2 regions of the Rhizobium sp. 9140 genome follow, and region 1 is predicted to be linked to the other one. Evidence: predicted binding sites of a transcription regulator. Region 1 holds the regulator's gene; the other holds the start of a gene.
What was found. The regulator LexA, encoded in region 1, represses DNA repair genes until DNA is damaged. The targets are predictions, from matches to a motif close to TGTTCNNNNTGTGTTCNG.
Positions count from the first base shown of each region.

Region 1 (4,211 bases):
ACGCGCATTCGGAAATTGCAGCACGTTTGAACAGCGCTCGTCTGTTTATCAAACGTCCACAATCCAGTTGAATCCGACAAGAGACTCGGTAATATCCCTTCATCGTCAATCCATTGGCGACATATTAGATTTACGGGGGGAACAATGAAAATCACTACGACAGGCGCGATTATCATCAGCGCCATTTTTATGTCCGGGGCAGCGCAGGCCGAGGATCTTGTGTTCACATTGAAGAACAGCACGACATCCGTTCTCACGCGATTCTACACGTCACCTGTCGGTGTTAGTGATTGGGAGGGAGACGTGTTCGGCGAGCAGGTTCTCAATCCCGGTGAGACAATCGAGCTCACGATTGCAGACGGTAGAGACGTTTGTAACTACGACATGCGTTTCGAATTCGAAGAGGGTTCAGATCTCGCAACGACGGAGGACAAGCAAAATTTATGCGAAATGGGGTCCTACACCATCCACGAATGATGAGCCCGATGTTCGAATAACGCCTTTAATATATCGGAGTAGCTGGCCGACATGCCCGGATATTACAGCGAGCTAGCTGCTCCGACAGTCGTCAACAGGACACTGTTTCCCAGATCGTTGTTTGCATATTTGATCACAAGTATACTGAGGACGGATGCAAGCATCCCGACAAAAATCATTCTCATAATGACGTCCTTATCGCATAAGAATGCGCGTTTCTCGTAAATAGGCTGTAAGCAACACCAAAAAAAGCGAATTGAAATCTCTAACCCGACCGTAATTCGGCAAGGCAGAGATTTGATTGGTTTTTACCTGCCACCGCTTCACCCGGACTAGAAAACCAAGTAGTTTCTGTGTCGGCTACAAACAGTCTTTTGCCAAATCCGGAACTTCGTCTGGGGTTGTGCATACTCACAACATCGCACCTCCCACAAAGCCACCTTCCTAAAGGTCAAAAATGACTGCCCGAAATATTTGCAATATTCCAGACATGCTCGCCTCCGCTGTGTTCACCCGGTAAACGCCGGCCTGTCCATGCAGTTCCATAGACTTTCACGTGCAGATATCGTTAAAGCTGGCAAGCCTCAGAACTGAACGCGTTCCGCCTAATTGTTTACGAACAGGACGACAGGTGGCGCAAATTTCCGGCCGGTTGGTAACTTAATAAATGACGAAGATTTGCTCAGATCTCACACCACGAGATTTCATGAGCCACCAATGACCCCTTCGTCATCCCCTACTGGATGCGGCATCCAGCGACGTCACGTCCGCGCGCTCAAACGTGTCTCCTCATCTCACGGACGTCAGGTAGCCAAGCTCCGGCTCAAGGCCGGACTGACAAGGAGGCTGATGGCTCAACCCTCAAATCTTCCATTTGCAAAATGTGACGGTTACGATTTTGTCTGTTGTCGCCGGGACAGTCATCAACCAGGACCGTGGAAAACCTGAACCTTAACAAGCACGCTGCAAAAGCTCCATATGCAGGAACCTAAGGACAACAAGACTTCGATCAATCCTCCCGATGGCGACGTCCTCGCCTCTTACTGGTAACGGCGAATCAAGCCGACGAGCTTTCCCTGCACCTTCACGCGTTCTGGGCCGAAAATTCGTGTCTCATACGCTGGATTGGCTGCTTCAAGAGCAACAGAGGCGCCCTTGCGGCGGAAACGCTTAAGGGTCGCTTCCTCGTCATCCACGAGGGCAACGACGATCTCACCGGGGCTGGCACTGTTGGCATTCCGGATGATCACGGTGTCACCGTCCAGAATACCCGCTTCGATCATCGAGTCGCCTCGGACTTCCAAAGCGTAGTGCTCGCCATTGCCGATCATAAAGGCGGGAACGGAGATATCGTGCGTATTGTTCTGGATGGCGGAAATCGGGACGCCCGCGGCAATGCGCCCCATCACCGGAACCGACACGCTATTGTCGTTGCCAACCTCAGCCGCTGACTTCAGCGCATTGTCAGGTGCGGAGCTTCCCCTGCTTCCTTGGATCACGCTCGGCGAAAAACCGCGCTTGGGCGGGACTGCCGCCAGATACGCGTCAGGCAGCTTGATGACCTCAAGCGCTCGTGCCCGGTTGGGCAGGCGCCGGATGAATCCGCGCTCTTCAAGGGCCGTGATCAGCCGGTGAATGCCGGACTTGGACGCGAGATCCAGTGCATCCTTCATTTCATCGAATGAGGGGGGAACACCCGATTCCTTCATGCGCTCATGAATGAAAATCAACAGTTCCTGTTGCTTGCGGGTCAGCATAATCAATCGACTCCAGAGTCACGAAACAAAGCAAGAACAGTGTTATATGTTCCTCATGTGTTCTGCAAGTGGCATTGTGGTTAAACCACATCTGGAAGGATCAACAGCGGGCGCTCGTCGTAAGCGTTGCTTTTGAACTCCACGAAAAGAGGAACTGTTGGCGACGCACAACCTCCCTCAGCTTCACAATAGCAACGCCGCCATGAGCTTACCCATGACGGCGCGAAAGAGACATCGAATTTAGGTATCAACCCGCGGCAACCTTGCGCGAATCAGAACGGGATATCGTCATCCAGGTCGCGAGAGAAGCCGCCGCTTGATCCGCCGGTGCTACCCGATCGGGCACCCGAGGACTGGGCGGGGCGATCGTAATCGTCGCCGTAGTTTGCCCCACCGCTTCCGCCACCATATTCCGAGCTGCCACGGCTTCCGCCACCGCCACCGCTGCCTCCACCATCGCGACCGTCAAGCATCGTCAGCGTCGAGTTGAAGCCCTGGAGCACCACTTCCGTGGAGTAACGGTCGTTTCCGTCCTTGTCCTGCCACTTGCGGGTCTGCAGCGCACCCTCCAGATACAGCTTGGCGCCCTTCTTTACATATTGCTCTACGACCTTGCATAGGCCTTCGTTGAAGACCACGACGGTGTGCCACTCCGTTTTCTCGCGCCGCTCACCGGAGTTCCGGTCACGCCAGCTTTCGGATGTCGCGATGCGCAGGTTTGCGATCGGCTTGCCATCCTGTGTCCGCCGAATCTCCGGGTCCGCCCCGACGTTGCCGATGAGGATCACCTTGTTGACGCTACCAGCCATCTTTTTCCCTGTCTCCTAAAAGCGGCTCAACGATCCGCATCGTGTGCCAAGTCTACGCTGTTGAACGCGGCATTTCGCCCTCGGCCAGCAGCAATCCACAACAGTTTACAAATTTGTTCTTTATTTGTTCTATGTCTTGGGTATGATCCTGTCAAGCGAGGCCTTTCCAGGCCGCAGAGGGGATCACAGACTGGGGTTTGTTGTGACAACAGACAGCGGTTCACCGCGACAAAGGAATAGCGGTTTCCCGAAAACACGCCTCGACATATGAAGTAATGATCTTAAGTAAGGGCTTCGTCCCCAAGCAGAGCGTCCGACCATGAGCGAATTCAAGACCATTTCGATCCGCGGTGCGCGGGAGCACAATCTGAAGGGCGTCGATCTCGATCTGCCGCGCAACAAGCTGATCGTGATGACGGGCCTCTCCGGCTCCGGGAAGTCGTCGCTCGCATTCGATACGATCTATGCCGAAGGGCAGCGCCGCTACGTCGAGAGCCTTTCGGCCTATGCCCGACAGTTCCTCGAGATGATGCAGAAGCCGGACGTCGATTTGATCGAAGGCCTGTCGCCGGCGATTTCCATCGAGCAGAAGACGACGTCGAAAAATCCGCGCTCGACGGTGGGAACGGTCACCGAGATTTACGACTACATGCGCCTTTTGTTTGCGCGCGTTGGCGTGCCCTATTCGCCGGCGACAGGTCTGCCGATCGAGAGCCAGACGGTCAGTCAGATGGTCGATCGCGTTCTAGGGATGGAGGAAGGTGCGCGCCTATACATTCTCGCGCCGATGATCCGAGGGCGAAAGGGCGAGTACAAGAAAGAACTCGCGGAGCTCATGAAGAAGGGCTTTCAGCGCGTCAAGGTGGATGGTCAGTTCTACGAGATTGCCGATGTTCCCGCGCTCGACAAGAAGTACAAGCATGACATCGATGTGGTCGTCGACAGATTGGTGGTGCGCGGCGATATCGCGGCAAGACTTGCGGACAGTCTGGAGACCTCACTGCGGCTTGCGGATGGCTTGGCGATTGCGGAATTTGCCGACAAGCCGCTGCCGGAGAAGGAGACATCCGCCGGCGGTTCCGCCAACAAATCGCTGAACGAGACGCATGAGCGCGTGCTGTTCTCGGAAAAGTTTGCCTGCCCCGTTTCCGGCTTCACGATTTCGGAG
Region 1 covers NZ_FJUR01000001.1:2,395,631-2,399,841, forward strand. The annotation lists gene GA0004734_RS11320 (hypothetical protein) at 145-477, shown strand; gene lexA (transcriptional repressor LexA) at 1,518-2,234, opposite strand; gene GA0004734_RS11330 (single-stranded DNA-binding protein) at 2,507-3,043, opposite strand; gene uvrA (excinuclease ABC subunit UvrA) at 3,363-4,211, shown strand, end outside.

Region 2 (4,211 bases), 1.2 Mb from region 1:
AAGGCGCGATGTTGATGATCGAGCGGACGCCCCGCTCGCGGGCGGCGAGAAGCGCGCCTTCGACGGCCTCGGGCGGCACCTCAAGCTGCAGCACCAGCGTATCCTGCGGTGTCATCGTTTCGATGGCGGCAAGCGCATCCGCCTCGTTGACGGTGCCGTTCGCGCTGGCAACGACAACGATCACGTTCTCGCCGTCTCCGCCGACCAGAATATGCGCGGTGCCCGTCGGCTCGCTCGCAGTTTTCACCAGCGACAGATCGGTACCCGCCTCCTTCATGAGGCCAAGGGCGGATTCGGCGAAGGCATCCCAGCCGACGGCGCCGGCCATGCGCACGGACGCGCCGGCGCGGGTTGCGGCCAGCGCCTGGTTTGCGCCCTTGCCGCCGGCTGCCGTGGTGAAACTGTTGCCCGTCACCGTTTCGCCCGGTTTGGGCAGGCGCGCCGTGGTGGCGATAAGGTCCATATTGATGGAACCGAAAACGGTGATCATGCAATGCCTCCCGAATGCGCCGCGCCGAGCGGCGTGTGTAAGCCGGACACTGCCCGACGCTCTCAGTCCTCGTCAACCACTCTCAGCTTCAGCGAACCGATGCGGCTGCCGGGGGCAGACGTTTGTCCGGGCTGCGAACTGGCCGGAACGGGTGAGGCGGGGTCCGCTGACATGACGCCTCCGCCCTCCTGCAGGTCCAGCGCCTCGATCTTCGCACCCCGGCGCTTGAGCTTGTCGGACGAGATCAGGATGTCATCGACGTCCTTCTGCGTGGTGGTGAAGTGCCCGTGCAGCTTGCGCACGCGCTCGTCCAGCCGCGAGAGGTCCTCCATCAGCCGCACGACTTCGTCCTGGATCAGATGGGCCTGCTCGCGCATGCGATGGTCGCGCAGGATCGCCTGGATGACCTGGATGGAGAGCAGCAACAGAGAGGGCGAGACGATGACGACCCGCGAACGGTGCGCCTTCTGCACGATGCTCTCGAAATGCTCATGGATGTCGGCGAAGATCGACTCGGACGGCACGAACAGGAAGGCCGTATCCTGCGTCTCGCCCGGGATCAGATATTTCCCGGCGATGTCCTTGATATGCACCTCGATGTCGCGCCGGAAGAGGAGCGATGCCTGCCGCTTCAGCTCCGGCGTTTGTGCCGCCCGCATGGCGTTCCACGCCTCCAGCGGAAACTTCGCATCGATCGCCAGTCCCGGCTGGCCGTTTGGCATGCGGATGATGCAGTCCGGCCGCGAGGCGTTGGACAGCGTTGCCTGGAACGTGTAGGCGCCCTGCGGCAGGCCATCGGCGATGATCGTTTCCATGCGTCCCTGACCGAAGGCGCCGCGGGTCTGCTTGTTGGCAAGAATCTGTTGCAGCCCGGCCATGTCCTTGGCAAGCGACTGAATGTTCGTCTGGGCCGTGTCGATCACGGCCAGCCGCTCCTGCAGCGTCCGCAGGTTTTCATGCGTCTGCCGCGTCTGCTCGGTGATCGATGCGCCGATGCGCTGCGTCATGCCGTCGATCCGCTGGTTGATCGACTGGTTCAGCTCGTATTGCCGCGTCCCGAAGATATCGGCAATAGCGGCGATCCGGCCCTGCATCTCGGTCTGCGACTGGATCAGCGCGGCCATCTGCTCCTGCGCCGTGTCGGCTTTGGCAGCGCCTCGGCGACGAAAGGCTGCGAGGATGGCGAGAGCGACGAGAACCACGGCGCCGACCAGAAGCCACGCGAGAACGGACGCGGAAAGGCCGGTCGCGTTGGCGGCTGCGAGCACGATATCGGTAAGCGAGAAAGCGTTCATGGCCGGACTGTACCGAAATTTATAGCCAAGACCAGATCAAATCGTGAACATCATCTTGATCGGTGTCAATTTCCGCGTGAAAATCAGCGCAAATTCTGTCTGCCCGAATTCCATCGCCAGAAAAGATCGGCTATCACGACGCCATGACGATCAAGCCTCTTATCATCCTGCCCGATCCCCTGCTTCGCCAGATCTCCGCGCCCGTCGAGCGTGTCGATGACGACGTGCGCCGGGTCGCCGACGACATGCTGGAGACCATGTACGACGCGCCGGGCATCGGACTGGCAGCGATCCAGATCGGCCTTCCCCGCCGCTTGCTGGTGATCGACCTTGCCAAGGAGGGTGACGACCCGGCGCCTCAGGTCTTCATCAATCCGGAAATTCTGACATCGACGGACGAGCATTCGGTCTACGAGGAAGGCTGCCTGTCGATCCCCGATTATTACGCCGAGGTCGAGCGACCCGCCGGCATCACCCTGCGCTATCTCGACCGCGAGGGCCGCCAGCAGGAAATTGCGGCGGATGGCCTGCTCGCCACGTGTCTTCAGCACGAGATCGACCACTTGAATGGTGTGCTGTTCATCGACCATATCTCCAAGCTGAAGCGCGAAATGGTCGTCCGAAAATTCACCAAGGCCGCCAAGACCCGCGGTTCGAAGGCGATCTGATCGCGGCGGGCCGCCGTCGATGACGGACCCGGCCGCGCTATCGAGGGAGGCCGTCATGCCGCTGCGTATTATTTTCATGGGAACGCCGGAGTTCTCGGTGCCGACGCTTGCCGCGCTGGCGCAAGCCGGCCACAAAATCGTTGCCGTCTACACCCAGCCCCCGCGCCCCGGCGGCCGGCGCGGTCTCGACCTGCAGAAATCTCCCGTGCATCAGGCAGCGGAACTGCTCGGCATCGAGGTCCGCACACCGCAGAACTTCAAGGCCGATGAGGACCGCGAAGCGTTTCGCGCGCTGGATGCCGACGTGGCCGTGGTCGTTGCTTATGGCCTGCTCCTGCCGGAGGCCATCCTGTCGGGCACGCGCCTTGGCTGTTACAATGGCCATGCCTCCCTGCTGCCGCGCTGGCGCGGTGCGGCCCCCATCCAGCGGGCGATCATGGCGGGCGACCGGGAAACCGGGATGATGGTCATGAAGATGGAAAAGGGGCTCGATACCGGCCCCGTGGCCCTGACGAGCCTCGTCACTATCGGCCCCGACATGACGGCGGGCGAACTGCACGACAAGCTCATGGTGCGCGGCGCAGCCCTGATGCGCGAAGCGATGGAGAAGCTCGAGGGGGACGATCTGCCCCTGACCCCGCAGCGCGAGGACGGCGTCCTCTACGCCGCCAAGATCGCCAAAGGCGAAACCCATATCGATTTTTCCAAGCCGGCGCAGGAGGTCCACGATCACATTCGCGGCCTCTCGCCATTTCCGGGTGCCTGGTTCGAACTCGACATCGCCGGCAGGCGCGAGCGTGTCAAAGTGCTTGCCTCCACCATCGAGACGGCCGGCGGCGAGACGGGCACGGCGCTCTTCGACGATCTGACGATCGCCTGCGGGGATGGCTCCATCCGCCTCACACGGTTGCAAAAGGCAGGCGGCAAGGTTCTGCCTGCCGACGAGTTCCGGCGCGGCACACCGGTTCCCGCCGGCACGAGGCTGTTCTGAAATGCCGCGCTTCCGGCTTCTGGTGGAATATGACGGAACCTCCTATGTCGGCTGGCAGCGCCAGGACAATGGCCGCTCCGTGCAGGGCGCCATCGAAGCCGCGATCCTGCGCCTTACGGGCGAGACGGTCTCGGTCCGCGGCGCGGGACGCACCGACTCAGGCGTTCACGCCCGCGGGCAGGTGGCGCATACCGATCTCACCCGCGACTGGCCGGCGGAAACGCTGCGCAATGCGCTGAACGCCCATCTCGGCCAGCATGGCGAGCGTGTCGCGATTCTCGACGCCGAACCCGTGCCGGAGACATTCGACGCCCGCTTCTCGGCCCTTCGCCGGCACTATCTCTACCGCATCATCTGCCGCCGCTCGCCCTTAGCACTGGAAGCCAAACGCGCCTGGTGGGTGGTAAAGGAGCTCGATGCGGGGCTGATGCACGCGGCGGCCCAGACGCTGGTCGGCCGGCATGACTTTACCACGTTCCGCTCCGTCCACTGCCAGGCCAACAGCCCTGTTCGCACGCTCGACCGGCTGGATGTGACACGGGACGGCGATGTGATCGAGATCCGTGCGACGGCCCAGAGTTTCCTCCACAACCAGATCCGCTCGCTGGCGGGAACGCTGAAGATGGTGGGTGAGGGGAAGTGGCCGGTGGAACGGGTGCGTGCCGCACTCGAGGCCTGTGATCGCAAGGCCTGTGGCCCGGTCGCTCCGCCGGATGGGCTTTATTTCATGCAGGTGGACTACTGACGGGCGCTATGCCGGCAGAAGC
Region 2 covers NZ_FJUR01000001.1:1,149,389-1,153,599, forward strand. The annotation lists gene GA0004734_RS05325 (ribokinase) at 1-490, opposite strand, end outside; gene GA0004734_RS05330 (DNA recombination protein RmuC) at 553-1,785, opposite strand; gene def (peptide deformylase) at 1,929-2,453, shown strand; gene fmt (methionyl-tRNA formyltransferase) at 2,509-3,444, shown strand; gene truA (tRNA pseudouridine(38-40) synthase TruA) at 3,446-4,189, shown strand; gene GA0004734_RS05350 (hypothetical protein) at 4,196-4,211, opposite strand, start outside.
Region 2: a site for LexA is predicted at 1,818-1,835, ahead of GA0004734_RS05330 (DNA recombination protein RmuC). Genes of this name have one in related genera too.